One region of the Paenibacillus canaveralius genome, then DNA from elsewhere that is predicted to be linked to it. Evidence: riboswitches for the same ligand, from Rfam matches in the RefSeq annotation. Region 1 holds a riboswitch; each other region holds the start of a gene.

Evidence for each region. A riboswitch is a leader RNA that binds a small molecule or an ion and turns the genes downstream of it on or off. The one in region 1 is predicted to bind cyclic di-AMP.
Region 2: it holds a riboswitch for cyclic di-AMP, as region 1 does, so the genes downstream of both, ABC395_RS00955 (resuscitation-promoting factor) here and ABC395_RS24515 (C40 family peptidase) in region 1, are expected to answer to the same signal.
Region 3: it holds a riboswitch for cyclic di-AMP, as region 1 does, so the genes downstream of both, ABC395_RS02390 (hypothetical protein) here and ABC395_RS24515 (C40 family peptidase) in region 1, are expected to answer to the same signal.
Region 4: it holds a riboswitch for cyclic di-AMP, as region 1 does, so the genes downstream of both, ABC395_RS10565 (CAP domain-containing protein) here and ABC395_RS24515 (C40 family peptidase) in region 1, are expected to answer to the same signal.

Annotation. Positions count from the first base shown of each region.
Region 1 covers NZ_JBDFMM010000001.1:5,413,901-5,421,294, forward strand. Annotated here, with positions in the region: gene ABC395_RS24495 (YwhD family protein) at 41-547, opposite strand; gene ABC395_RS24500 (M1 family metallopeptidase) at 666-2,693, shown strand; gene ABC395_RS24505 (hypothetical protein) at 2,703-3,524, shown strand; gene ABC395_RS24510 (SurA N-terminal domain-containing protein) at 3,728-4,318, shown strand; cyclic di-AMP (ydaO/yuaA leader) riboswitch at 4,497-4,644, shown strand; gene ABC395_RS24515 (C40 family peptidase) at 4,648-5,112, shown strand; gene ABC395_RS24520 (cryptochrome/photolyase family protein) at 5,262-6,623, shown strand; gene ABC395_RS24525 (DUF1540 domain-containing protein) at 6,696-6,917, shown strand; gene ABC395_RS24530 (SRPBCC domain-containing protein) at 7,120-7,394, opposite strand, start outside.
Region 2 covers NZ_JBDFMM010000001.1:211,872-219,265, forward strand. Annotated here, with positions in the region: gene ABC395_RS00940 (TatD family hydrolase) at 1-461, shown strand, start outside; gene ABC395_RS00945 (ABC transporter permease) at 444-1,706, opposite strand; gene ABC395_RS00950 (ABC transporter ATP-binding protein) at 1,703-2,446, opposite strand; cyclic di-AMP (ydaO/yuaA leader) riboswitch at 2,735-2,930, shown strand; gene ABC395_RS00955 (resuscitation-promoting factor) at 3,217-4,338, shown strand; gene rnmV (ribonuclease M5) at 4,444-4,989, shown strand; gene rsmA (16S rRNA (adenine(1518)-N(6)/adenine(1519)-N(6))-dimethyltransferase RsmA) at 5,038-5,958, shown strand; gene yabG (sporulation peptidase YabG) at 6,021-6,899, shown strand; gene veg (biofilm formation stimulator Veg) at 7,283-7,394, shown strand, end outside.
Region 3 covers NZ_JBDFMM010000001.1:528,902-536,295, reverse strand. Annotated here, with positions in the region: gene kdpB (potassium-transporting ATPase subunit KdpB) at 1-128, opposite strand, end outside; gene kdpA (potassium-transporting ATPase subunit KdpA) at 149-1,828, opposite strand; gene kdpF (K(+)-transporting ATPase subunit F) at 1,887-1,961, opposite strand; gene ABC395_RS02390 (hypothetical protein) at 2,141-2,581, opposite strand; cyclic di-AMP (ydaO/yuaA leader) riboswitch at 2,701-2,879, opposite strand; cyclic di-AMP (ydaO/yuaA leader) riboswitch at 2,988-3,181, opposite strand; gene ABC395_RS02385 (carbon starvation CstA family protein) at 3,444-5,534, shown strand; gene ABC395_RS02380 (YbdD/YjiX family protein) at 5,527-5,730, shown strand; gene ABC395_RS02375 (YitT family protein) at 6,222-7,118, opposite strand.
Region 4 covers NZ_JBDFMM010000001.1:2,237,343-2,244,736, forward strand. Annotated here, with positions in the region: gene ABC395_RS10545 (A24 family peptidase) at 1-407, shown strand, start outside; partial or broken gene ABC395_RS10550 (DUF6382 domain-containing protein) at 549-827, shown strand; gene ABC395_RS10555 (FHA domain-containing protein) at 1,173-2,402, shown strand; gene ABC395_RS10560 (Dabb family protein) at 2,473-2,763, shown strand; gene ABC395_RS10565 (CAP domain-containing protein) at 3,246-4,064, opposite strand; cyclic di-AMP (ydaO/yuaA leader) riboswitch at 4,070-4,205, opposite strand; gene ABC395_RS10570 (M42 family metallopeptidase) at 4,623-5,711, shown strand; gene ABC395_RS10575 (ABC-F family ATP-binding cassette domain-containing protein) at 5,821-7,394, shown strand, end outside.

The DNA.
Region 1 (7,394 bases):
TCACAATCCATGACACAATTTGTACACATTTACCGTGAGGCTAGGCAAGCGCCTGTTTAAGCTCTTCGGAAGAGTGGTTCCACCATTCCTCGTTATGCTCGATCAAAGCCTTGCGCAGCACGGCTTTTTCCGTGTCGTCCAGACCTTCTACCATGATCTTGCGCTTCATGGCGGCATCCATCCGGTTCACGTGATCGGCAAGAATTTTCCACCCTTTACGGGCTTCGGTATCGATCAGCATCTCGCAAGCCGTCACTCCGCCGTAGAAAGTTCCTTCCGGGGAACGGTCCACGGCCACCCATACGATCCAGCAGCGGCGTCCGTCCGGGACGTCTTCTTTGTTCGTCGAGAATTTGATCCGCTTCTCCACCTGGCTCTTCGCGTGCAGCGCGCCCATGTCGAGGTAAGCTTCCTCTCCGTCGATGATAAGGCTGGAAACGTTGCTCAAGTCAATTGAGCCCGCTCCGAAGCCTTTGTGATTCACCTTCGTGCTGACGATATTGAGCGCCGCCGGTTTTTTCTTCGGTTCTTCTTTATGGGAATCCATGAAAGGCACCTACGCTTTCCTAGAAAAATAAATCTGCTCTTCTTCATTTATTTTAGCTAATAATCCCCGGAATGCAAACATATACATGCTGTAGATGCTTGTCAACGGGGTGAAAATCATGAAAGTAAAGATGGCCAACCGAAAAAAAGCCTGGCTCGCAACCGCAGCCGCCGCGTTTCTGGGCGCGGCTTTCCTCGCCAATTCACTCCTTTCTTCCCCTGAAGAAAGGACGGGCCAGACAAGCCGGGCCGTTCTGTCCGGGACTCCGCAAAATCCAGTCTCCCCGGTGAACGCGGAACCTTCTTCTTCCATCGGCCAGCCGCCGGTGTCGGGAGAAGGCGTACACCAGCCTCTCAGCAAGCGCATCGTCGAATATCACATCAATGTGGAATACAGCCCGGAAAACCAGAAACTCTTCGGCCAGCAGACCGTCACCTGGAAAAACCCGGGCAGTCAGCCTGTGCAGGAACTGTACATGCATCTTTATCCGAACGCGTTCGCCTCGGAAAAGACGACTTTTATGAAGGAGTCCGGCGGCAAGCTGCGGAGAGACGAAGCCAAAAAGGGCAGCTTCGGCGATATGGAACTGCGCAGCATCAAGACCGAGGACGAAACCGACCTCAGCTCCACGATGCAGTTCGTCCAGCCCGATGACGGAAACCCCGACGACCGGACGCTGATCAAGATCACGCTTCCGAAGCCCGTCGCCGCAGGTGCCGACATTACGCTGCATACGGATTTTGCGGTCAAGCTTCCGCAAGTGTTTGCCCGTATGGGCGTAACGAAAGATTTCGTTATGGCGGGCCAGTGGTTTCCCAAGCTTGCCGTGTACGAGCCTGCCGGCACCCGGGGGCGGAGCGCGGAGGGCTGGAACCTGCACCAGTATCACGGTAATTCGGAATTTTACGCCGACTTTGGCATTTTCGATGTCCGGGTGAAAGTCCCCGCGGATTACATCGTGGCCGCTACCGGTTTTCCCACCAAAAATCCGGTTGTCGATGCCGGCAAAAAAACCTATCAGTTTTATGCGGATGACGTGCACGATTTCGCCTGGTCCGCTTCGCCCGACTTCAAGATGTTTGAAGAGCCCTATGCCGCTCCCAACCTGCCCGGGGTCAAGATCAAGCTGTACCTTGATCCCAAACATGAACCGTACAAGTCCCGCTATATTATCGCCGCCAAAAAAGCGCTGAGCCGGTACTCCCAGTGGTATGGTACGTATCCGTACTCGACCTTATCCATCGTCGTGCCGCCGGAAGAGGCCAACGGGGCGGGCGGCATGGAATACCCTACTCTCGTTACCGCCTGGGGAGCCGCCGAGGGAACGCCCGACCTGGAACTGGAGCGCGTCGTCGTTCATGAGATCGGCCACCAGTTCTGGTACGGGCTCGTCGCCACCAACGAATTCGAGGAAGCCTGGCTTGACGAAGGGTTCACCTCCTATACCGAAGATAAGCTGATGGAACTGGAATACGGGTCGAAACCCAACCTTCCGGTCGAAGCCAGCTACATCACCTCTCCGGCCGCTCTGCAGAAAAATGCGTGGGGTTACCGCAGCCACAGTGAGTATGCCGACAATGTCTATACGCGCGCCAAGCTGGTTCTCAAGGAGATCGAACACCGGGTCGGGCTGAACACGATGGACCGCATTATGAAAACTTACTTCCAGCGCTGGAAATTCAAGCACCCGGGCACCCGCGATTTTCAAACGGTCGTAGAGGAAATCACCAAAACGAAATGGACGGAGTTTTTCGATCAGTATGTATACGGCAGCATGATGACCGACTATGCGGTCGATAACATCCGCACCCGCCAGGTGAACGAATCGGGACAGACGTTGTACGAAAGCAGCGTGCTGGTCCGCAAGTTCGGCGGCAGCGTACCCGCAGTTCCCATCCGGTTCCATTTTGCCGACGGTACGACGACAGAGAAGGTCTGGGACGGGCAGGGCGAGCAGATCGAGTACAAGCTGACCCATAAATCCCCGGTGGACTGGGTCTCGCTCGATCCCAAATACACCATGAAGCTCGAAAACCGGCACATCAACAACTACATGAAAACCGAAGTCGACACCACGTGGAGAATCCGCTGGACCCTCGGCGTCGTCAAACTGCTGGAAACGCTGTTCGATACTGTAGCCTGGTGAGGTGATAAGATGCTCCGCTATCTTCGACAAGGCTTAACGGCCGCCCTCAAGCAGCCGTTCGCCGTCTGCGTGCTGTATGTGTACCAGTTTGCCTGGGGGATCCTGCTCTATAAGTGGGTTCAATCCATAATCGTCCCTCTGCTCCACCGTTATCCGGCCGGCGATCAGCCCCAGAGCGCTATCCAATTATTCGCGGCGGAAAGCCAGTTTCGTCTTGTGAAAACGGATCTCATTCAGCCTTATCTAGAATGGCTGATCATTCTTCTGGCCGTCCGGATGCTGATCAGCCCGATGCTGAACGCAGGTGTCCTGTATTCTTTGGAGCACCGGCAGATGAATGCGGGCTACCGGTTTATGAAAGGAATCCGCGAGCTGCTGCTGCCCTTCCTCCTCTACTATCTTCTTCAAACGGTACTGATGCTGGCGCCTCTATACTGGCTGGCTCCCAAAGCGCTTGCTTTGTTCAACGAAGCTTACGGATACGAGGAGCTTCTCCTGTCCCTGCTTCCGTGGGCGGCTCTCTATGCCGTGTATGCCCTCCTGATTCAGCTTCTCTTCCTGTTCCTGCAATTCGGCCGGGCTTCCGAGGATCGACGGGGACTTCTTGCGGTACTTCCGGTCGTGCTCCGCCAAGGCTTACGAATCACGTGCAATGCCCTGCTGCTCATTCTGCTCGGCTTCCTTCTTGCCATCGCGGCAACTACCGCATCCTATGTATGGGCCGGTCTGACTGCTCTCATCATTCATCAGATTTATCCCTTGGTCCGTACTTTCGTCAAAATGTGGTCCATCGCGGCGCAGCGCGAAATTTGGGAAAGCTACCGGTCCTAGGACGCCGGCTTTTCTGCCCGTAAACCCGGCGGCAAGGCAGATCAGTCCTGCTCACAGGCCGCACTTCTTAACCGTTCTCTTTCCGGATTATTCCGGCGCGATACCCGTCTCCCCCTGCCGTTCACGGCCAGGGGGTTTTTAGTTTCCATTTGCGTGTATTTCAGCTATCATGGAAAGATAGAAGATAAAAGGAGGCATTACCGATGATATCCCCACGGACAAGCACCGTCGTGGCGGCAGTAATTGGCCTTTGTGTCGCCGCCGGGTCGTTCTTATACGGACAGTCCGACGTTAAAGCCAAAGAGGTTGTGGCGATCGGTCACGACGTCCGCATTTCCAACCAGGCATTCGACAAAATGAAAGCCGAAGTCGATCTGGCCTTTCAAATGCAGGGCGCCCAAAACACGTTGACCAACGATCAGCTTCTCGATCTGATGCTAAAGGACGAGCTCTTCGTCCGTTACGGCCAGAAACGCGGAGTTAAAGTCAAGGAGGCCGAAGTAAAGCAGGCTATCGACCAGCAGCGCAAAGCGCTGGAAGCGGCCGGTCCCGAAGCGGCTCAGTTGAAGGAAATGCTCTACAAAAGCGCCGGCTTGACCGAAGCGACCTACTGGACCGATCCCAAAACCGTCAACCAGTACGCCAAATATCTCCTCCAGCAAAAGACGATCGAATTTCTCGTCAAAAAAGGCGAGCTGAAAACGCAGGAAGACCTCAACGCCCTGCAGGAAAAACTGCTTGCCGAAACGAAACCCGGACTGCGCGTGAAGTTTCCGGATCAGCCGAAGACTTAGATCGCCTCTGAGCTGAAAGACATGGAAAACCCGCCCTTTTTATAGAAGAAGGCGGGTTTTTTGATCTACTTTTTCCCCTGAAATCCGACTAAATAACTGCTTTTGAAAATTTTTTGTAACTATTTTTAGTTTTTTGGAAGGAATTTCTGGACCTATGGCGAATATTTAGTGTCGGAACAGAAAAAGATTGCCGAATTTCTTCTTAGACGAAAAGGAAGAGAACGGGGGATCCACTCTGGGTGAATTGATCTTGCAACAAAGGGATCATAGGGGACACCTTCTACCGAACCCTCCAGCTAACCTCGTAGGCACAGGAAGGAGCAACACAGTTGAAGAAAGTCTTGTTGTTTGTTTTGAGCTTGACCCTGTTTTTGAGTGTGGAAATCGGCAGCGCATCCGCGAAGTCGACGCTCAGCTCCACGATTGACGGATTGGTAGGGACGCCTTACAAGTATTCGGGCACCTCGACCAGCGGTTTTGATTGCTCGGGCTTCACGTCCTACGTATTCGACCGGTTCGGCGTTGATCTGGCACGCACTTCAAAAGCACAGAACGGCCAAGGATCCTCGGTTGCGAAAAGCGATCTGAGACCGGGTGACCTTGTATTCTTTAACACCGACGGAAAAGGCATCTCCCATGTAGGTATTTACATCGGGAACAATAAATTCGCCCACTCCGCAACGAACAAAGGTGTTACAAAGAGTGACTTGAGCGAATCTTACTATGCGAAACGATACGTTTCTGCACGCCGCGTTATCGGCGATGACCTTTTTAACAAGATCACTGCAGACTAGTAAGACGCACTCGTAATGGAACGCAGCATATACCCGAGAGGGAGCCCCGTAATCCAGGTTGCCGCCTGGCTTGCCGGGCTTCTTTTCATTTGTGGACGATTTCCTGTTACTATGAAGTTAGACGAAAAAGCAAGGAGCGTCCCTTCATTATGATCCTTTTTATTCATCGCAAAGATCTGCGGGTTGATGACATGACGGCATTCGATTATATTCACAGCTTGGGACGGCCGAGCCTGCACATTCTCATTCTGGACCCTTTCCTGCTGCGCGGCGGCCGGGAACGGGAACACAGCGGAGTCAACTTCCTCCGTCACGTCTCCAGGCTCATACGCGAATACCGGAAAGCGGGTGCGCATCTGGAAGTGCTTGCCGGTGAGCCGCATGCTGTAGTCGACCGACTGATGGCCGAGCTTCCGATTGAAGAAATCGTGCTGCACGGCGACGTTACGCCCTATGCTTTAGTACGCGACCGCAAACTGAAGGTTTCAGCTTCCGCCCGCGGCGTTCCGGTTACTACGCTGATCGACCACACTCTCGCCGATTTCGGGGATTTCCAGCAGTTCGCGGAACGTCGTACTCCTTACCAGGTTTTTACCCCTTTTTATAAAAAATGGAACGCTTACATGCATCTTTTTTTCCGGCCGTCTTCGCCCGTCACCGTGCGCGACTTGCAGACACGGCCGCTGCCGGACCGCGAAGCCTGGTCCGCCCGGTTTCCGCTTCCGCTGGACCCGGAAGCGGCAGGCACGGCGCCTGATCCCGCTCAGACTCTGAGCGGTTTTCTCGAAGGAGGTCTCCGCGCTTATGAAGCGCAAAGAGACCGGTACGCCTTCGAGACGACCAGCGGGATCAGCCGCCACCTGAACACCGGCGCGCTCTCGGTGCGCCGGGCGTATGAAGCCGCTCTCGGAAGCGAGCGGCACGAAGCCTGGACGCGCCAGTTGGCATGGCGCGACTTCTACCTGTACCAGGCCGTCTATAACCCGGATTTCTTCGTCTACGAGAAGAAATTCGATTTCTCCGGCCTGGAGGACACGTTCTTCGAGCGGTGGTGCCGGGGGCAGACCGGCATTCCGGTCGTGGATGCGGCCATGGCGGAGCTGAACGCCACGGGGCATATGCCGAACCGGCTGCCAATGGTGACGGCCATGTTCCTGACCAAGAACCTGCGCTGCCCCTTCACGCTGGGTGAACGGTATTTCCGGCGCAAGCTCGCCGATTACGACAACGTGCTCAACCGGGGCGGCTGGCTGTGGAGCGCTTCGCTCGGCTTCGACGCTTCTCCGTACTTCCGCGTTATGAACCCGGTCACGCAGTCGGAGACGCATGATCCGACGGGAATGTACATCCGGCGGTGGCTTCCCCATCTCGCTCATCTGAGCGATAAGGAGATTCACAAGACGCAGGCGGACGCGATCGTCGATCTGAAGAGCTCCCGCGCCGCAGCGATCGAGATCTACAAGCGTATGCTGGCCGAGGCTAAACCTGACTCCGGATCGGGTCCCGACTGATTTTCCCCCGGACGGCCTTCCCCCTGTTTAAAGCTCCGTTCTTCGGGTAAATAGAAGTACGAGGTGATAAACATGGAAAATCCAATGGTGAAATGCAGCATTGCCAACTGCGAATACTGGGAGCAGGGCAATAACTGCAGCGCGGAAGTTATTATGATCGAAGTAAACGCTCATTCGAACAAACCGCAACCGCAGGAGCGGGACGGTCTGCCTTACGATTCCGGACATCAGGATTCCGCCGAGGGCATCACCGACACCTGCTGTCAAACTTTCGAGGAACGTCATCATCACTAATTCAATCGAACTTTTCATTAAAAAATGAAAATGCCGACAGCAGGGGAACCTTACCGCTCCCCTGCTGTCGGCTTACAAAAATAATCCCGCCGGATGGCGGGAGTTTAAAGCCGGGCAGGTTATATCCTGTCCGGCTTTTTCCTGTATAATACTCCGTTCTCCTATGCAGGATCGTTCTTACGGAGCTCAGCCTTTCTACGCTTTACCAGCCGAAATCCAGTTTCTTACCGGTTTCCACAAACGTTTTAATGGCGCTCAGCAGCATCCACCATGCGGGGTCCGCCTTTTCATAGGACGGGTGATTTTCAACCCACTGATCGTTGATCAGAGTCAGCTTGGTGCAGCCGGCGAACGGCTCCAGCTTAAAGGTTACCCGCGTTGTGATCTCCGCATGATTCGAATAGTAGGAGGGTCCGGGGTGTTCGATATAACTCAGGACGCGGTTCGGCTCGTATTCCAGTACTTCTCCGTAAATAT
Region 2 (7,394 bases), 5.2 Mb from region 1:
CGAAAGATGTGCAGGCGAAAGTGTTCCGCGAGCAGATCCGCCTTGCACGCAAGGTCGGGCTTCCTATCGTGATCCATAACCGCGAGGCTCATCAAGATATCGTCCAGATCCTGAGAGAAGAAAAAGCCGCCGAAGTCGGCGGCATTATGCACTGCTATTCCGGAAGCTGGGAAACGGCGAAGATGTGTCTGGATATGCATTTTCATATTTCCTTCGGCGGGCCCATTACGTTCAAAAACGCCAAGCAGCCCAAGGAAGTTCTGAAACAGGTGCCGCTTGACCGCCTGCTCATTGAAACGGACGCGCCTTATTTGACGCCGCATCCGTTCCGGGGCAAGCGCAACGAGACGTCCTACGTGCGTCTCGTTGCCGAAGCGGCCGCCGAGCTGCGCGGCATGAGCCTCGAGGAGCTCGCAAAGGTCACGACGGACAATGCCGTGCGCCTACTCGGCCTCAAATGAAGCGGTAAATTTCCGCTTCATGACCGTGGCGCACAGCACGAGGCCGAGCGCGAGGCCCGCGAGCGGAGCGGCTGCATAGACGCCCGCTCCGCTTAACAGCATCAGCAGGGTCAAAACGAGCCCCTGCAGGGCGAAGGCGGCACTGATGATCCGTACCACGGCGTCCACTTTACGGCGCGGATCTACCGGATAGGTCTGCAGCCAGAACGTGTAGCGGTGCGACTGCTCCAGAGAGGTGAGCTGAATCAGCGAGATGAACAGGGCCACGACGCACACGGCGGCGGCTACCGGCGCGGACTGAACGGCCGCGGCCGCCAGACCTGCCACGAGCGTGATCCGAACCACGATGCCGAGCAGTTCCGAACGGACGAACGTCTTCGTGAAGAGATACGGGTAAAGCGAGGAAGAACGGAACGAATACCGGTTCGTAATGCCCGCCAGCCATTGTCTCTGCTTCACCCGCACCGGAAGCTGCGGCACATCGGCGAATCCGCTGAAAAACAAGTACAGCCGGTACTGCTGCTTGCGGTCGTTGTCGATGAGATAATCCCAGGCGACGCCCATTGCCCGTTGTCCGGGCCCGAGCCTGTACGCGACCGCCCAGACGGCAAGTCCCGCCAAGAGAACGATTCCGCCCGGAAGCGGGCCCGTACCGAACAAGGCGAAGACGACTGCCGCGCTTGCGATCCAGCGGTACCCCGCCGAGACCAGACGCCATCCGGGAGAAGAAAAACGGCCTTCCTGCCAAGATCCGAGCAGGTTGGCTGTTTTTATTAGAAGAACAAAAATCGCCATCAGCCATAAAGGCTGTCCCTCCGTGCCCGTGCAGTGTTTGTACAAAGGCCAAGCAATCAGCATCAGGACAATGGAGCGTGCGGCCTGGATTCCCAAACTGTAGCGGAAAGCCGCCCGGAAGAACACATTCATAACGGGTTCCAGAGGCAGCAGAAATACCCGGTCCGCATTCTTTAGAAGGGTTCGCACCGAGCCGGCCGCAAGAGCCGGAACGAGGAGGAGCAGAACAATCCAAATGTAGGGAAAAGATGTCGGAAGCTGCTGAAGGATTTTTGCATAATAATAGGAAGAAACGATAAAAATCAGGAAAAGAAAACCGAAAAACTGGCTTCTTGCGACATAAGCCCAGTAGCGGGACGTTTCCTGCCGGTAATGGTCGAATCTGCGCTTCCACAGCTGGCGGACAGCCCCGGCCGTGCCCGCTCTGTGAACGGCTGCTTCCTGGTTCATGCCGGATTCCTCCGCACCAGCTCATAGAACAGCTCGTCCAGCGTCGCATCGGACAGCCCGGTCTGTTGTCTCAATTCCTCCAGCGTGCCTTGGGCAAGAATTCTCCCCTGATGGAGAACGACGAACCGGTCGCAGTATCTTTCGATCGTGGCCAGGATGTGGGAACAGATCAGGAAGCTTGCGCCTCTGCTCTTGAAATCCGCCATAATGTCGAGAAGAGAACGCATCGCCAGCGGGTCAAGACCGAGGAACGGCTCGTCAATGACATAAAGCGCGGGCTCGACAAGAAACGCATTCATGATCATGACTTTCTGCTTCATCCCTTTGGAGAGCTGGCCCGGGAAGCTTTTGCGCTTGGGCTCCATCTGGAACTCGCTCATCAGGCGGCCGGCACGTTCCTTGAACGCTTCCTTCGGAATATCGTAAGCCATCGCCGTCAGTTCCAAATGCTCTTCAATCGTCAGATCGTCGTACAATTCGGGAGACTCCGGGACGAAAGAATACGACGACCGGTAGCCGAGAGGATCTTCCTCCAAGGTCCGGTTGCGGATGCGGACACTGCCTTCCTGGGGCTTCAGAAGTCCGAGGATGTGTTTGATGGTCGTGCTTTTCCCTGCTCCGTTGAGTCCGATCAGACCGACCATTTCACCTTGTCCGACTGTAATTTCGAGATCGCGCAGAATCGGTTTTCCGGGTAAATAGCCTCCGCTGAGACGGGAAATGTGAAGAATTGGATCCATGCCTTCACCTGCTTTTCTTCAATCGGTTATTGCGGCTTCGGGCCTTTTCGGGCGGTTTGCCGTATCTTTTATTATAGTCAAAAAATGCCTGGAAGCCCAATCCCCAAGCGGAACGGCGGAAATGGGGAAAACTAGAAGCGAGATAACGGGAGAAAAAAGGAGAACGACTGCAAGATAATTAGATAAATGCCGTTGGTTTGGTTAAATTTGCTTATTTTTAAGGAATATGACCCCTTTACAGGTTGGATATTTGAGCGTAATATACTTTCATGATAACTTAATAAACGCCAAGTTTTAACGCTGAGTTTCCGTAAAAGGAAAACGGGGGAACCGCTGTCAAGGTCGGCACAGCTTTTGAGCCGATACAACAGGAAACAATTTGGGGTGAATCTCAATGGCAGGTGCAGGCAGCACCGCCGGCGAGTAGGGCAGCTCCCACGGCCCGAATCCGTCAGCTAACCTCGTAAGCGTACCGGGAGAGATAACCAACTGTCGTGTCATTCTGTTTAGTCGCGCTCACACACAGGCCACCGGGAAGCTTTCTATTTCCGATGGCCTTTTTTGTTCCATATCGGACGGGTATTCGACCCGCATACAGGTAAACATCAAGCGGAGGTGATGCAGACCCCGTAAAGACTGAGAGCAACCGGTCAGCCGGCGGGAAAGAAGCCAATTGCAAGGGTTCCGTTAGGAACCGCCAAATAAACCTAAGTCGCGTCCAAATCATCATGCGTATCACAGAGGCGAGGCTTTGAAGGAGGACCGAAGAAGTGGGCAATATCTCGCAACCAGAGACCCATGTTAAGCGATCATCCAGCATGTCCTTCGCATTGCGATGGAAGCATGAAAACTTGCGTATGATCATCCTTGCAGCTATCATTTCATTCGCTTTGACTTTCATGTTTTTGGTGTTGTTATACGGTACGGCTGGTAAGAGCGTATCATTGGTGGTAAACGGACGAGAAACCGTTGTGGAAACAAGACAATGGGTCCTGCAGCGCCTACTGGATGAACAAGCCATTACAATCGGTGAGCACGATCAGGTATCTATGCCGCTGGACGGCAAGATTCAAGACGGTCAGAAGATTGTCATCGATCATGCATCACCCGTGCAGCTAACTGCCGACGGGCAGACACAAACGGTGCACACCACTGCGAAAACGGTAGATAGAGTTCTGCAAGATTTAAATATTTCGCTGGGTGAGCACGACAAAGTGACTCCGGCCAAAGACACGGTGCTTTCAGCCAATGCGGCTATCGAAGTTGTCCGGGTGAAGAAAGAAACGGAAGAAATTTCGGAGCCGATCGCTTTCAGTGTGGTCAAGAAATCCGATGAAGATCTGCTGAAAGGCAAGGAGCAGGTCGTACAGGAGGGCCAGGAAGGCGTATTGGTCAAAAAGAAAGAGAAGATTTTCGAAAACGGAAAACTCGTATCCGAGCAGGTTATCGATCAAGCAGTCAAAAACGCCAGTGTGGATAAGATTGTGGCTGTAGGCACAAAAAATCCGGTCGTTACGGTGGCAGCCGCATCCGAACCGGTTAAGCCTAAGCAGGTAACTAAAGCAGGTACCAACATAGACGCGAAGAAAATATTAAAGAACGTTACCTTGACCGCTTACTCTTCCCAAGAGCCGGGCGTCGGTAACCGGACGGCCAGCGGAACCAAACCCGTACAGGGCCAAACGATTGCCGTGGATCCATCCGTCGTGCCGTTAGGCTGGTGGGTGTACATTGAAGGAATCGGATACCGCCGTGCGGAAGATACGGGCGGTGCCATTAAAAACCAGAAAATGGACGTTTATTTCGACAGCATGAGTTATGCGAAGACTTTCGGTGTGAAACGGGGATATACCGTTTATGTCATCGGCCCGAATAAACCGACACAAGATTAGGATAACATGTTACCTGTAACGAAGATTTACAAACCGGTAACAAACCGTATGCAAAAAGAAGAGGGATGCCCTCTTCTTTTTGTGCGCTTAAGAGAGGATAAGAACATGATCAAAGAAATCATTGTTGTCGAAGGAAAAGACGATACAACCGCCATCAAGCGGGCGGTCGAAGCGGATACGATCGAAACCGGGGGATCGGCAATCAACCGGGCGATTCTGGATCGTATCCGGCTGGCCCAGGAACGAAGAGGGGTAATTGTCTTTACGGATCCGGACCATGCGGGCGAACGCATCCGTAAAATCATTTCGGGCAAGGTTCCCGGCTGCAAGCACGCTTTTCTCCCCCAGGAACTTGCGGAGAAGCGCGGCGACATCGGAGTGGAGAACGCGACGCCTGAGGCCATAAGATCGGCCCTGGCCAACGTGAAGACTGAGTATGAAGGCGCCGTATCATTGTTAACCTGGGAAGATTTGATTGCGGCGGGCCTTATTGTTCACCCCGATGCCGCGGCCAGAAGGCTCGAAGTAGGAAAAAAGCTCGGAATCGGGTATTGTAATGGTAAGCAGTTTTACAAGCGCTGCGCCGCTTTTCAAATTTCCCGGGAAGAGTTCGAGGCTGCCGTTGAGCAGCTGGACCGTCCGGAGCAATAATTTACGCAGAGGCGGCTTCCGTCAGGAACGGAAGCTTGGAGGATGACTATGAACTCAAATGGACAAGGCGGCGGCCCGTTCTTTGCTTCTGAAGATGTGGCAACGCCCAAACGCACCAAAGATATTCTAAACCGGCACAATCTCGTGCTCAAAAAAAGTCTGGGACAGAACTTTCTCACGGACGGGAATGTCCTGCGCAACATCATTTCCGCGGCTGAGCTCTCTCCCGAGAAGGGAGCGCTGGAGATCGGGCCCGGCATCGGCGCGTTAACCCAGCAGCTGGCGAAGGAAGCCGGGCGTGTCGTCGCGGTGGAGATCGATCAGCGTCTGCTCCCCATCCTGCGGGAGACGCTGTCGCCCTATCCGTCGGCCGAGGTCGTTCACGGCGACGTATTGAAGCTCGATCTGAGACAGCTGATCGAGGAGAAATTCTCCGGCTTGTCCGGAATCAGCGTCGTCGCCAACCTTCCTTATTACATCACGACGCCGATCATCATGAAGCTGCTCGAAGAGAAGCTTCCGCTCGAAAACATCGTCGTGATGATCCAGAAGGAAGTGGCGGACCGGATGGCGGCCAAGCCGGGCGGCAAGGAGTACGGCAGCCTCAGCATCGCCGTACAATTCTACTGCGAAGCGGAACTGGTCACGATCGTTCCGCGCACCGTTTTCGTGCCGCAGCCGAACGTAGACTCGGCTGTGATCCGCCTGCGTCTGCGCAAAGGACCCCCCGTCGAAGTGGCGGACGAAGACTTCTTCTTCGAGGTGGTACAAGCCAGCTTTGCGCAGCGGCGCAAAACGATCTATAACAACCTCGGAGCCCGGTTCTTCTCCAAAGAGAACAAGCGCGATTTGGAGGCTCTTCTGCTGGAGGCGGGCATCGAGCCCAGCCGCCGCGGCGAAACGCTCAGCATGGAAGAATACGGCCGCGTGACGGAAGCTCTGCGGAACTGCCCCACCTGCAGCAAATAGAAGCGGGCTAATCACCAATTGCCCACCCCTGCCATACGATAGGCTTAGGAGGGGATGGCTTCATGAGGCAAGGCGATCTGGCGACCCGCAAATCCTACGGCAACGATATCATTTTTCGAATCCAGGAGATCGATACGACAAGGGCGATTCTTCGGGGCGTCGATTTTCGCCTGCTGGCGGACGCTCCCATTGCCGATTTATCCCGCGTAACGGCCGTCCGCGATTCGGACTTTCCGAGAGTAAATCTGCCCAGGGTAGGCGAGACAATCCGCAGCATCCGCCAGTTTCGTCAGGAGCTGTACCGGCTCAACGATAATCTGGTGCGTAATAAGCTGCCCGAGAATACGCAATATTTCGAGATGCCGGGTAAAATCCTGCATCTGGACGGCGACCCGAACTATCTGCGCAAAAGCATGAATTTGTACGGGGAGCTCCGCATTCCTGCGGAGGGCTTCTATGTGAGCGAATCTCAGATGGCTGTCACCCTGCAGCGGCTTCTGCCGCAGGTGAAGCCCGACATCGTCGTTGTCACGGGACATGACGGCCTGCTGAAAAACAGAAAGAAGCTGGACGTACACCAGCTCGACAGCTATAAAAACTCGCTTCACTTCGTCAGAGCCGTCCAGGTCGCGCGGCAGTACCAGAGCAACCGGGACGCCCTGACGATCGTAGCGGGTGCCTGCCAGTCCCACTTTGAGGCGCTGCTGCAGGCGGGAGCGAATTTCGCAAGCTCCCCCGCCCGTGTGCTCATACATGCGCTGGACCCTCTGTGCATAGCCGCCAAAGCGTCCTACACATCGATTCGCGACACGGTATCCATGGCAGACCTGGCCGGAGTTACGGTGACGGGCCTTGACGGAGTCGGCGGCATTGAAACGAGAGGCAGTTACCGGATGGGAGTGCCCCGGCTCGTGAATCTGACTGCGGAAGCCACTGTTTAAGCTCCTGACGGGGTGCCTGGCGAGGCGATAAGAGGAAGCGCTGCTTGCAAGTTTGGGAATAAAGGGTGCGGCTTCAGCAGCACCTGCCCGGCGTTTAAAATAAGCGTACAGAACCATGTATCTTGGATACAAGGGACTGTACGCTTTTTTTATGTGGATGAGTTCATCAGCGGAAGTGTGGCTTCTTGGGGCTGTCAGAGCTTCGTAAAAGGCAGCGATGCATAATTCTTCAGGTTTTGACAAAAGCTACGCTTAGGTAAAGATTTAAAAATAGGATTTTATACCGTTGACAACGTATTTGTCCGGCTGATATAATATTTAGCTTGTTTGACAAACACACTGTTTTAAGGTATAATAAACAGAGAAAGAGGTGGTAGATCACAATGGCTAAAAATGCGCTGTTGGAAATCAAACGCAGTCTTGAGCCTCATGTTGGACAGAAAATCATGTTGAAAGCAAATGGCGGCCGTCGGAAAACCATTGAGCGTTTCGGTG
Region 3 (7,394 bases), 4.9 Mb from region 1:
ACGAACATCACGGGATTTTTCATCATCGTAACCGGATTTAATTTAAGAAAGCTTTGCGCGGCCGCCTGTTTGACGATGTCACCGCTCAGCATCGATTTTCGTTTCGCTTGAGAAGCATTTGAGCTCATCCGTTTTCACCCCATCGTTATTAACGCAATGTCAAATATTCGGCCACCGGTCCGAGCGCAATTACGGGCAGGAAGGTAAGCGCCCCAATGATGACGACCGTTCCTACCACGATCCCGGTAAACAAGGCATTGTCCGTACGGAACGTACCGATTGTTTCCGGAACCCACTGCTTGCGGCCCAGTGATCCGGCCACACCAAGAAGGGCGATGATCGACACATAACGGCCGAGCAGCATCACAATACCCGTAGAAACGTTCCAGAACGGCGTATTGTCCGCAAGGCCCTCGAAACCGGAGCCGTTATTGGCCGCCGACGACGTAAACTCATACAGCACCTGGGAGATTCCGTGGAACCCCGGGTTGGTGACCGCTCCTTTGCCAAGCTCCGTCATAAAGGCGAGCGCCGTAGGAGCCAGAATAATAAGCGGATGCGCCAGAATCGCGACGGCGATCAGTTTCATCTCGCGGGACTCGATTTTGCGTCCCAGAAATTCCGGCGTCCGGCCGACCATCAGGCCCGCCAGAAAAACGGCCAAAATGGCGTACATGAGCATATTGACCAGCCCGACTCCATCCCCGCCGAATACACAGTTCAGCATCATTTGGGCGAGCGGAACCATTCCGCCCAGCGGCGTGAGCGTGTCGTGCATGTTATTGACGGAACCTGTCGTAGCCGCCGTCGTTACCGTAGTAAACAGCGCGGACTGGGCAATGCCGAACCGCACCTCTTTGCCTTCCATACTGCCGATGGACGAATCCGCGCCAAGGGCATTTAAGGCGGGATTGCCGGCCTTTTCCGAGAAGAAGGCGACCGACAGGAAAACCAGGAACAACGTCATCATGGCCGTGAAAATAACCCAGCCCTGTTTCCGGTTCTTCGCAAACCGCCCGAAGGTATAGGTCAACGAGGCCGGAATACACCACATGGACAGCATCTCGATCACGTTAGTCAGCGGAGACGGATTTTCAAACGGATGGGAAGAGTTTACCCCGAAGAAGCCGCCTCCGTTCGTACCCAAATGCTTGATGGACACAAGCGACGCCACCGGTCCGATGGCGATTTGCTGCTCCCCGCCTTCAAGCGGCTTTGCGGCCAGCGACGGGTCCAGCGTTTGCGGCACTTTCAGGCCGACAAGCAGCAGCGTAACCACGATGGCCAGCGGCAGCAGCAGGCGCGTGTGGCCTTTTACAAAATCGGTAAAAAAGTTGCCGATGGTGTTTCCTTTGGACGTCAGTCCGCGTATAAACGCGATCGCGACCACGATTCCAGTTACGGCGGACGTGAACATCATCATCATGATGACCGCCATTTGCGAGAAATAGGACAGACCCGTTTCCCCGCTGTAGTGCTGCAGGTTCGTGTTGGTCATAAAGCTGATGATCGTATTGAAAGACAAAGTCGCTTCCATATCGTCGATCCCGTTCGGGTTAAAAGGAAGAGCGCGCTGCAGGCGCAGGATCAAATACCCGGCCGCCACAAGCACGATGTTGGTCAGCACGAGGCTGCCCGCATATTTTTTCCACGTCATGCCGTGCTCGCTGCGGATGCCCGCAAGCTTGTAAATGGGTTTCTCCAGCCAGCCGAACCATTTGTCCGTCCGGTTTTTTTCATTCGAGAAAACGTGATAAATATAAGTGCCAAGCGGCTTCACCAGCAGGCAAAGCACCGCGATTACGATTAAAATTTGCAGTATCTCCATGGATTCCGATCCTCCTCAAACAACTCCGTGCAGGGTTCTCCGGCAGCCCGCAGGCGCCTCAAAATTTTTCGGGATGAACAAGCGCGTATATCAGATACAGGAAAAGTCCTGCCGTAAAAAGCGCGATAATCATCATGAACGGCCGCCTTCCGGGCCATCCGCAACATGGTCACACCAGAGCAGAAATCCGTAAAAGATGAAATAAATGACTGCCAGCAGCAAAATCATATAAAGATCCGTCATGCGCGCCGGCTCCTTTCCTTCCTATTTATAGGGTTATTCTTTATCGTTCGCACAAATTGTTCCGCATGTTCAGCGCAAAACTTCCTCGGGCACCTGGCCCGGTGCCGCTCCAAGCAGGAAAGAGACCTGACGGGTATTCGTATGCACCACATGGTCGGCGCCGAGCGCTTTATAAATCAACCGCGGTGTGGCATTCGTTTTCACCACGTAAATCGTTCCGGTTGTCCAGCTGCGGACCATCTGAAGATACCGGCAGCAAAGCGGCAGGCTGTCTTCGAAAAGATACACGTCACCGATCGGAAGCTCCGGAACTTCCCAGGCTTCGTGGCGTACGGTATCCACCTCCACGAGATGCCGGACTCCCAGCTTCTTCATCCGCTGTCCTTCCACGGGGTTATTAACAAGCGCCGCGAAAGGTTTGCGGTAAATATTCAGCAGTTTAATAAAGTTCTCGCCGGTGACATTCGGTGCGGAAACCAACGTATAGGTTTGGATCTTTCTCTCGTCCACTTTTTATCCCTCTTTCGTGTTTTGGGCAGCAAAAAAAGAAGCCTGCGGGAAGAGGAACTCTTCACGCGGCTTCTTGACGGTCACAGCCTAAAAAAGACTATGGCCGAAGCGCGATAGCAGTCGCCTCTCTCGGTACGCTTACGAGGTTAGCTGTCGGATTCGGGCGTGAGAGTCGCCCTACCATAACGGCACGGATGCCGCTTCTGGATTCACCCCATGAGGACCGGCTTTCAAGCCTGCAAGTCCTCGTTGGTTCCCCCGTTTTCCGCTTCACACGGAAACTCAGCGATAAAAACGCATGTTCATTTTTTTGGCACATTTTTCATTTTCGGATGTTTTTGCACATAACAAAACCACAGCGAAACGAAGTCCCTGTGGTCGATGCCGATCACAAGCTTCTTCAACCCCTCCCGAACTCATGCGCTTACGAGGTTAGCTGTCGGATTCGGGCGGTGAGAGTCGCCCTACCTGATTGCCGGATCCATGGGTTCCGGCGCTTCAGGATTCACCCCTGCAGACAAGGCTCCGGCTCTCACACCGGATCAATGCTGCGATGGTTCCCCCGCTTCCCCGGATGGGGAAATTCAGCGAAAGCAAGAAACTGTTTTTTTCAATTGATGGAATGAATGTTACACCTCCGTACGTGCTTTGTAAAGATAGGGAGAGATTGGTTTTAAACCGATTTAAGCCAAAGAAAACCCCTAATGCGCTTACATTTCTTCTTTTTACGCGCTAGCTTGTTTATGCGTCGAAAATCTCACGTTTTTGAAAACGGTTTGGTCACCCGGACTCTTCTCATCCAGGAAAAACCTGCTATACTACTTGTAAACGTTACCATAATAACCAGTAAGGAGGCGTATTTATGAAAAACGGATGGAAATCAATCTTGCTCTGGGGGGTGATTTCCATTGTCGGCGCGTTCGCTTTCGGGCTTGTCGCACTTAACCGCGGGGAGACGATCAATGCCGCCTGGCTCGTCATTGCGGCCGTGAGCTGTTATGCGGTCGCCTACCGGTTCTACAGCCGGTTTCTCGCCCGCAAAGTATTCGTGCTCGATGACAACCGGAAAACACCCGCAGAGCTGAACAACGACGGCAAAGATTATGTGCCGACGAACAAATGGGTGCTGTTCGGGCACCATTTCGCGGCTATTGCCGGCGCGGGTCCTCTCGTAGGTCCCGTACTTGCCGCCCAGATGGGCTATCTGCCCGGAACGCTGTGGATCATTCTCGGCGTTATTCTGGGCGGCGCCGTCCAGGATTTCGTCATTCTTTTCGCTTCGACACGCAGAAACGGTAAATCGCTCGGCGATATGATCAAGGACGAAATCGGCAAGGTGACGGGCACGATCGCCATGCTGGGCATTCTCGGCATTATGATCATTCTTCTCGCCGTGCTGGGGCTCGTCGTCGTCAAAGCGCTGATCGGCAGCCCGTGGGGCATGTTCACGATTGCCGCCACCATACCGATCGCACTACTGATGGGCGTGTATATGCGCTACATACGGCCAGGCCGTGTCGGGGAAGCTTCCCTTATCGGCGTGGTTCTGCTGATTCTGTCCCTCATCGGAGGCAAGTTCGTCGCCGAGAGCGCATCGCTGGCGCCGCTCTTCTCGTTCAGCGGCGAAACCATCGCTCTGATGATGATCGCCTACGGCTTCTTCGCTTCCGTCATGCCGGTCTGGCTGCTTCTCGCTCCCCGCGACTATCTCAGCACGTTCCTGAAAGTCGGAACGATCATCGGACTCGCGCTCGGCATCATTTTCGTCCTGCCGGATCTGTCCATGCCGGCCACGACCCGGTTTATCGACGGAACCGGCCCCGTCTTCGCCGGGAACTTGTTCCCGTTCCTGTTTATTACCATCGCCTGCGGCTCCGTGTCGGGCTTCCACGCGCTGATTTCGTCCGGCACGACGCCCAAAATGCTGGAACGCGAATCCCACGCGCGTCCGATCGGCTACGGTGCGATGCTGGTCGAATCGTTCGTCGCCATCATGGCGCTGATCGCCGCCTGCATCATCACGCCCGGCACTTACTTCGCGATTAACTCGTCCGCGGCGGCGCTGGGCGGTACCGATGTGGCGACCGCCGCGGCGACCATCACGAACTGGGGCTTCACCATTACGCCGGAGCAGCTGACCACGCTGTCCAAGGATATCGGCGAGAGTACCATCCTCTCGCGGACGGGCGGCGCGCCTACCTTCGCCATCGGCATGGCGCAGATCTTGTCCGGCGTGATCGGCGGCAAAACGATGATGGCGTTCTGGTATCATTTCGCCATCCTGTTCGAAGCCTTGTTCATCCTGACGACGATCGACGCGGGCACCCGGGTGGGCCGTTTCCTTATCCAGGATCTGCTGGGTTATGCCAGCAAGTCGCTGGGGGATACCCGGTCCACGGTCGGCAACCTTATCGCTACGGCTCTCTGTGTGGCGGGCTGGGGTTATTTCCTCTATCAAGGCGTTGTGGACCCGCTGGGGGGCATCAACTCCTTGTGGGCGCTCTTCGGCATCGCCAACCAGATGCTGGCGGGTATCGCGCTCGTGCTGGGGACGACCATTTTGTTCAAAATGGGCAAAAAGGCGTACGCCTGGGTCACGCTACTGCCCACAACGTGGCTGCTTATCGTGACCATGTCCGCCGGCTGGCAGAAGCTGTTCCACGAGAAAGCGAACATCGGCTTTCTTTCTCACGCCAAGCAGTTCCAGAGCGCGCTGGACAGCGGCAAAATCGTCGCTCCGGCCAAAACGGCCGCCCAGATGAAGCAGATCGTGATGAACGATTATATCGATGCGGCCTTGTGCGGGTTTTTCATGGTCGTGGTGCTCATCGTGTTTATCTCGGCCATCCGTGTCTGGCTGAAGGCGATTTCAAACAAACCGCTGGATCTTTACGAAGCTCCGTATATCCCGCGCGGCGGGCAGGGCCGAAGCGAGGCGACCAAGTATGTTTAAGCGCCTAAAACTCATCTGGAGCTACCGCAGCCAGTTTATCCATCTGATGGTGGGCGTCCCCCACTACGAGACCTATGTGGCCCATATGAAAGAGGCCCACAAGGACCAGCCTGTGCTGAGCCGTGCGGAGTTTTTCCGGCAGGCCCAGGACAACCGCTACGACGCCAAGGACGGGAAAATCTCCCGCTGCTGCTAGACGCTCACGGCAGCACGCCACGGCAGCACGCCACGGCAGCACGCCACGGCAGCACGCCACGGCAGCACGCCACGGCAGCACGCCACGGCAGCACGCCACGGCAGCACGCCACGGCAGCACGCCACGGCAGCACGCCACGGCAGCACGCCACGGCAGCACGCCACGGCAGCACGCCACGGCAGCACGCCACGGCAGCACGCCACGGCAGCACGCCACGGCAGCACGCCACGGCAGCACGCCACGGCAGCACGCCACGGCAGCACGCCACGGCAGCACGCCACGGCAGCACGCCACGGCAGCACGCCACGGCAGCACGCCACGGCAGCACGCCACGGCAGCACGCCACGGCAGCACGCCACGGCAGCACGCCACGGCAGCACGCCACGGCAGCACGCCACGGCAGCACGCCACGGCAGCACAAAAAAACCAGCAGGCCTTCGGCCGCTGGTTTTTTCCTTTCCTGCGTTTGCAGGGGGAAGCTTTTGTAAGGATTAGTGGATATCCTTCTTCTTGAATTGTCCGCCCTTCACATCGTGAATGTTGCCGACGGCGATAAACGCGTTTTCGTCCCATTCTTCGACGATGGATTTCAGCTTCGCTTCTTCCAGACGCGTAATGACGGTGAAAATCACCTTCTTGTCGTCGCCGGTATAAGCGCCCTCCCCATGAAGGTAAGTCACGCCACGGCCCAGACGCTGAGTGAGCGCATCGCCGATTTCTTTATATTTTTCACTGATGATCCATACGGATTTCGACTGATCGAGACCCTCGATCGTCACATCAATCATTTTCATCGCAATGTAATAAGCAATCAGGGAATACATCGCATGATCCCAACCGAATACGAATCCGGCGCTGCCGAGAATGAACAGGTTGACGAACAAGACGATTTCACCGACGGAAAACGGTGATTTTTTATTGATCAGAATAGCTACGATCTCCGTACCGTCCAGGGAACCTCCCGAGCGGATAACGAGCCCGATCCCGACACCGAGGATAACCCCGCCGAAAACGGCCGCCAGCAGCGGATCAATGGTAAAAGCCGGTACCGGATGAAGAAAGGAAGTGCCGACTGACATGGCGATAACACCGAACAAGGTCGAGAAGGCGAACGTTTTACCGATTTGTTTGTAGCCCAGAAACAGAAAAGGAAGATTTAAAAGGGTCAAGAAAATACCGAGAGGGAGATGGAAGAAGTGGGACAGCATAATCGAAATACCGGTTATACCGCCGTCGATAATGTTATTGGGAACGAGGAAAACTTCCAACCCGACCGAAAATAAAGCCGCACCTAACGTAATAAATACGATTCTTTGCAGAAGCTTTGCCGCAGTGGCCGTACGTTTGCCTGTTTTTTCTCCTTGAAAAGTCGATTTTTCCACACTCAATGGCCGACACCCCTTTATTTATATTTATCTAAAGCTTGCCTTAACCCGAAAAAGGAGCCTGTTTGCAACAGACTCCGGAAATGCGGCCGGCAAACAAACATCGAATACATGTATTATACCATATTATTCGCCTAGGATCACTGAATTTACCGAAATACGGTCAAAAACGGCGATCGGGATTCTTGACAAGCCTTGTGAAGGTCTAACCGAAGCCTTTTTCATGTTCTTCTCCGCAAAGGAAAACTCGGCAAACGGCGTCTCTCATCAAGCCCACGA
Region 4 (7,394 bases), 3.2 Mb from region 1:
ATCATTTTCTTGCCGGTGGCTGGAACGGACTCTTTTTCTCTCTGGCGGGCTGCTTGACCGGTTTTGCCGCGCTCTTAATTTTGTATGCGGCGGGAGCTCTCGGGGCGGGAGACGTGAAGTTGTTCGGGGCGATTGGAGCTTTAACGGGCGTGGCTTCCGTTTTTACGTGCGCGGTTTATTCTTTATTGTTTGCCGGGGCAATCGGGTTGGGCTTGCTTCTTGTCAGAAAAGAAGGAGTCAAACGATTAGGCCGCTTGTTAGGCGGAGTGGCCATGTTTTTATGTCTTAAAGATATGTCGTTCTGGAAAAGTCTGAAACAAAAGGATCAGCTGCGGTTTCCTTTTATGTATGCGGTACTGCCGGGGGTTCTGGCTGCTTATTGGTACGGAAGCCTCGCTTTTAACTGATTCCCTTCAGGAAAGTGAAAGGATGTAGCTATGGAACGGTTCGGATTGCAGACAAGCATGCGGTTATCACAAGGCAGATGGTTGGAAGTGGGCTTGGAAGAAGGGCTGACATTCGGGCTACTGGCGCCTACACAGCTGAAAATGATTCAAAAATATCCGATTCCCGGGGTGTTGCCTTTAAAAACGGAAGAGATCGGCGGTCAGCTCAAGCTGCTCTATGAACTGGGTTCCAGGCGGTCACTGGCATCTATTCTTAAGGAGCATAGTCCTAATCTCGCCGGATGTCTTCAACTGCTGCACGAAGCGGCGGCTTGTGTGGGCGACAGCGGCAATTTCATGTTGAACGAAGCTCAATTTTTAGTGGATAAGAATTATATGTATATGGATAAAGGGTGGGCAGACGTCTCAATGCTGTGCCTGCCATTAAAAGAATTTCCGGCCGCGTCCGTTTCCGGTAGTTGGGGAGTGCTTGTGCGTGACTTAGGCAGGCGGCTCACGGTCCAAGAACAAGGAGGCCTTGGGAGACTTACGGAGTACTGTGAGCGTGAAGATTTTTCTGTTCGAGAGTTTAAGAGGAGAGTATATCTGGAAATAAGCGAGTATCAGCAAAATTTTAGAACTGATGAACAGGAAGGAGGGGACGAGCCGGATTTGCTAATTCGAAGTTCGCCCCTCATGGAATCAGGTATAGAGAATCCGGCGGATTTTGGTAAACGGGAGGTTCGGCCGTTTTCTGTTTTGTCAAACGCAGAAAGGAATATATCTGTGACGGAACCGCTGCAGTTTCACAGTCAGAATAACAAGGCCGTTGACGATCATTTGCCAAGGGAGAACGACCACGTGCTGCAAGAACGGACCCGATCGGCCCACGGGATTGCACATGAGAGTCATATCGAACGTAAGCCGCCGCGCGGAGCTGCAAAGAAGTTTATCCAAAAACGTCAACAACTCACAACGGGCGGCAGCCATCCTCCTGTGACGATCGCGTCTCCGGCGGCTGCCTCTCCGGGTTTTGCGCAGCCGGTCTCGCCGGGCCATGCCGTTTCCACTAGGGATTTCGCCGGGAGTTCCGGTGGCGCGGCTTCGGTGGCCTTTGCAAAAAGTTCACCTGCAGCGGCCGGCGCTGCTGTAACGTGTTTTTCCGCAGGCGGAGCCGCGGTAACTCCCTCCATGCGCGAAGCGATTCAACCGCATGCGGCGCCTTCACGCAAGGCAGTTACGCGCACCGCTCCGCCGCCGGCTGCCGCTGCCGCAACCGCGGCTGCGCCAATCGTGCCGCCGCCTGCCGGAGCGGCGGCCTCTGCGGGACCGCTTCGCGGGTCCCGCGCCAAAATCCTCGCGCTGGGAGGCGCATTCCTGATCATCGGGATGATCTGGAACGCTTATTTCAGCGCTCCCGGGACCCCGCTGCTCTATATCAGCAGCGGAGTGACGCTGCTGGCGCTGGATGCCGCTTACATACTCTTGGCTGTCGGCCTTCCGGGCCGCCGTAACAGCCAATCGAAAGAAGCGGCATCCTCCGGCAGCAGCCCGTATCCGCCTGTGGCGGAGCAGGAGCCGGTGTCGCTGGAACAGTACTACGCCCGCTTGGGCGAACGTACGACGCTCCTGGCTCCCCCTCTATCTGCGCCGGCAACCGCAGATGAAACGGTTTTCCTCGGCGCCGAGACAGCTCCGCCCTCCGCGAACTTCCGTCATCCCGTACTTGAAGTTATGCGGGAAGGGCGGAAAGAAACGATCCTCCTGGATACGGATTCTTTTATAATCGGGCGCGGGGAAGGGGATGCCGATTACATCGAAGATGTGCTGGGAATTTCCCGGATTCACGCGCAATTTATACGGACGACGGAAGGTTATGCGGTTAAGGACCTCGGTTCGCGAAACGGTACGTTTCTAAACGAGGGGATGCTGGTTCCTTATCAGTTGGTCCCTTTAAAAGACGGGGACGTGGTGCGGATGGTTTATACCGAATTTAGCTTCCGGTCATGCCGATGAGTTCCGGTCCCGGTACGTTAATGATATAATGGACAGGTTGTTGAAGAATCGGGAAAGAGGAGAATGCCCAATGATTACACATGTCGTGTTTTTCAAGCTTAAGGATCGCAGCCCGGAGTCCGTCGAGCAAGCAAAAGCCAAACTGCAGAACATGGAAGGCAAAATTTCCGAACTGCTTCATATCGAAGTAGGGGCGGATGTGATCCATTCCGAACGTTCTTATGATCTGGTTTTGATCACCAAATTCAACTCCCTGGAAGACCTCCAAGCTTATAATGTCCACCCGGTCCATCAGGATGTGCTCGCTTATATGGGGGAAGCCAAAGACGGCGTCGCTCCTTGCGTAGACTTTGAAAGCTAATTGTTTAGTCAATCTGCTGTTTCCTCAAGAACTTGCCGTTTATCGCGGCAGGTTCTTCTAGCGTTTTAGCCGACGGCCGAACATGCGTGTGAGCGTCATGATCCTCATTTCAAGGTGAGCGGAATCTTTGGTCCCTATGTCATTCACTATCGGAAATTTCCTTCGAACTACGGCTTCGTCCACTGTGGCGTGAGGCGCTGGATAAGCTAATTTTATATTCGTCTTTCTTCTTTAACACGTCACCCGCCCTAAAAGCTTCATCTACCCCAGTTTCCCCAACATCGCCTGCATTATGATCCTTTCCTTCCTCCATCATCTTGTTTCTTGCTGCCTGTCTTTAACAAAAAAAACGGCCGGCTCCTGTTCGGAGCGGACCGCTTTTCCATAGCTGAATTTTATGAAATTTAAGATGGAAAATTTACGTTTCAGATCATAGCATGAAATCGAATAGTCATATTCGCGTATTTATTTAAAAAAACAGATCAGTTCGCGATAAACTCTTGAACCCATTCGCCGTTATAGTAAGCGACTCCGATTTTTGTGAAGTTCGGGCTCAAAATGTTTTGACGGTGACCCGGGCTGTTCATCCAGGAGTTCATCACATCCTGCGGAGTGCGCTGTCCTTGGGCGATATTTTCACCTGCATACGTATAGGAGATGCCGTAAGATTTCATCATATCAAATGGAGACCCGTACGTTGGAGAGTTGTGGTCGAAATAGTTGTTTGTATACATATCCTTCGCTTTATCCAGTGCCATGGCGGCCAGCGCGCTGTCTGAAGCGAGCGGTTTTAGGCCGGCTTTTGCGCGTTCCTGGTTTACAAGCGTTACAACCTGGTCCGCAAATTCCGATTGGGAAGCGGCCGGTTTTTCAACCGGTTTCGGTGCCGGAGTTACAGCCGGTGCGGAAGGCTTGGTTGTCGGTTCCGGCGTGCTTACGGGCGCCTGGGTTTCCGGAGCGGGAGTGCTCGGTTTTGCCGAAGGTGCGGCAGGCTTCTGGACTTCCGGTTTCTTTTCAGGCACGGAAGGTGAGGCCGGTTTACCGGCAGACGGTTTTTCCAAAGCTGGCGGCGCAGACGGTACGACGATCTGCATGCCTTTCCAAACGAAGTTCGCATTTTTCAATTGCGGATTGGATGTGAGAAGAGAGGCAAGATCAATGCCGTATTTGTTCGATAGGGTCGAAAGCGTGTCCCCGCCGGAAACGCTGCATGGCACGGCGGATGCGGATGCGGCACCTGCTCCGAAAACGGACGTGAGGGCGAAAACACCGACTAGTGCTGCTTTTTTGATAGATTTCAAGTTAGAATCTCTCCTTTTTCGGCCTGCGAGGTTAGCTGACGGATTCGGGTCAAAGAGCAATCACCCGGCCATAAACATCATGGCTTCACCCCAAAAATGGGTTCCCCCGTGCTTCCGTAGAAGCTTCGGCCTTGTTTTTTTGCTTTCCGCCTGAGATGAGCAGCAGCATAACACTGTGCGGCGCTGCGTCCCGGAAGAAGCCTTTTAATCCTAGCATGCGATTTGCTAGATTTCACGGGTCAAAGTTTTCCAACAGCGGCCGGATTGTTTTCCTCAAAAGAGGTTTATCGTTTGAAAACAGCGGGGAAACAGTGTAGTATCACCTGTATGAGAGCGCTATTGAACGTAAGGCCGGATCGGCTGAAATGCTCGTAATCCGGACCCGCTTGTACAAGACTGATGGACAAAGGGAATTTCGGGGTATTAAGTAGAAGCAAGACTTTACATAGCGTCCGGAAACGGCAGGCGGCAGCCGTCAGACGGGGATTTTTCCGCTGCGCGGTTTCGTTTGCGAGGACAACATTACTCGTACGGGGACAGAAAAGGAGAGGTTGAGTTATGGAGCAAGTAAACAGAACGTATCTGCTCGAAGTGTTGGACATGCTTTTGAATACGCCGAGTCCGAGCGGGTACACCCACCACATTATGGACAAAGTGAAGGCGGAGGCCGAGAAACTGGGTTACAAGCTGGAACTGACGAATAAAGGCTGCGGCATCATTACGATTCCGGGCAAACGGAGCGATTACACGATCGGGCTCTCGGCTCACGTGGATACGCTGGGAGCAATGGTTCGCTCCATCAAGGACAACGGGCGTCTGCGCCTCACATCGGTAGGCGGTTTTATGATGGCGGCCATCGAAAACGAGTACTGCCGCGTTCATACGCGCCAGGGACTCAGTTATGAAGGCACGATCCTGACCACTAAACCTTCGGTCCACGTATTTCCGGATGCGAGAGACCACAAACGCGTCGAGGAGAACATGGAAGTCCGTCTGGACGAACTGGCTTTCAACAAAGATGAGGTACAGAAGCTGGGAATTCGTGTCGGGGATTTCGTGTCTTTCGAGCCGCGGGTCCGCATGCTGGAGAACGGGTATGTGAAATCCCGCCATCTCGACGATAAAGCGAGCGTGGCCGCCCTGTTCGCTCTTATGGATCTGCTTAAGAACGAGCTGATCGAACCGGCCTGCACCGTTAAAATCATTTTGACCACTTACGAAGAAGTCGGCCATGGAGCTTCCTACATCCCGGCTGATATTAACGAGCTTGTCGCAGTCGACATGGGGGCCATGGGGGACGATCTGACCTGCACCGAGCAGGACGTTTCGATCTGCGCAAAAGATTCCAGCGGTCCGTACGACTACGCGATGACTTCCCAACTGATCCGCCTCGCGGAGCACTCCGGTATACGCCATGCGGTGGATATATATCCGCAATACGGTTCGGACGCTTCGGCGGCGCTTCGCGGAGGCAGCAACATCCGTGCGGCGTTGATCGGCCCCGGTGTTCATGCCTCGCATGGCATGGAACGCACGCATGTGGACGCCATTGCGGGAACCGCTTCTTTGCTGCTGCAATATATTTTGCATCCGGCCGCGGCGGCGAACGAACCGGGGCAGCCCGAAAATCCCGTAAGCCCGGTCTGATCACTCCGGGAACCGGACTCTACTTCCGGCTGGTCTCATCCGACGCCCAGCGGCGGACATGGGAGCAGCCGGATTCATTTGGCGTTACCGCTTAAGGACGGAGGAACTCATGAGTATTATTCATGCCGAACATCTTGTAAAAACTTACGGAGAGAAAATTCTCTTCGACGATATTTCCTTTACGATCTCGGAAAAACAACGGATCGGCCTGATCGGCGTCAACGGCACCGGCAAGTCTTCTCTGCTGAGAATTTTAGCCGGTTTGGAAACGCCCGACTCCGGATCGATCGTTCATTCGAATCATTTCCGGGTGGAATACTTGCCCCAGCAGCCGGAGTTCGACGAACGTTCGACGGTCTTGGAGCAGGTTTTTTACGGGGAGACGCCGCTTATGAAGGTGCTCCGTGATTACGAGCAGGCGCTTGCCGCTCTCGAAAACAGCCCCGAAGACGAAGCTGCCCAGCAGAAGCTGATGCGGGTGCAGGCGAGGATGGACGAGCTGGACGCGTGGGAAGCCGGCACAACGGCCAAGACCGTTCTGACGAAGCTGGGCATTACGGAATTCGGCAAGCCTGTCGGCGAGCTGTCCGGCGGTCAGCGGAAGCGTGTGGCGATGGCCCGCGTACTGATTCAGCCCGCCGACCTGCTTATCCTTGATGAGCCGACCAACCATATCGATAACGAGACGGTTGACTGGCTGGAGCAGTTTTTAAGCAAGTGGAAAGGCGCTCTGCTGCTCGTCACGCACGACCGCTATTTCCTGGAGCGCGTAACCAGCCGAATCCTGGAGCTTGACCGGGGCAGCATTTACAGCTATGAAGGCAACTATACGACGTTTCTGGAAAAAAAAGCCGAGCGCATGGAGCGGGAAGCCTCCAGCGAAGACAAGCGCCGCAATCTGCTCCGCAGAGAGCTCGCGTGGCTGCACCGCGGCGCGAAAGCCCGCACGACGAAGCAGAAAGCACGCGTCGAACGGGCGGAGGAGCTGCGCGACCGCAAAGTCGACGGGCCTGCGGCTAAGCTCGACATGGCTCTGGCGGGCAGCCGCCTCGGCCGCAAAGTCATTGAGCTCAAGCAGGTGAGCAAAGGCTACGAAGGCCGCGAACTCATCCGCGATTTCAGCTACATCGTGCTGCCGGATGACCGGATCGGCATTATCGGCCGCAACGGAAGCGGCAAATCGACGCTGCTGAACATGCTGGCCGGACGCCTGGACCCGGACACCGGGGAAATCGAGCGGGGAAGCACCGTCAAGCTAGCCTACTACACACAAGAAAGCGTTGAGATGGATGACAAGCAGCGTGTCATCGAGTATGTCCGCGAGGCGGCCGAAGTCATCCGCACCAAAGACGGAGAGAGCATCACGGCGGCGCAGATGCTGGAACGATTCCTGTTCCCGCCGAATCTCCAGTGGACGCCGATCGGAAAACTTTCCGGTGGCGAGAAGCGAAGGCTCTATCTGCTGCGTACACTGATGGGAGAGCCGAATGTCCTCCTTCTTGACGAGCCGACGAACGATCTCGATATTCAGACCCTCTCCATTCTGGAAGATTATCTGGAGCAGTTCCCGGGTGCCGTCATCACGGTGTCCCATGACCGTTATTTTCTGGACCGGACGGCCGACCATCTGTTTTCGTTTACGGGCGGGGGCGAGATCGAACGGTATATCGGCACGTATTCCGA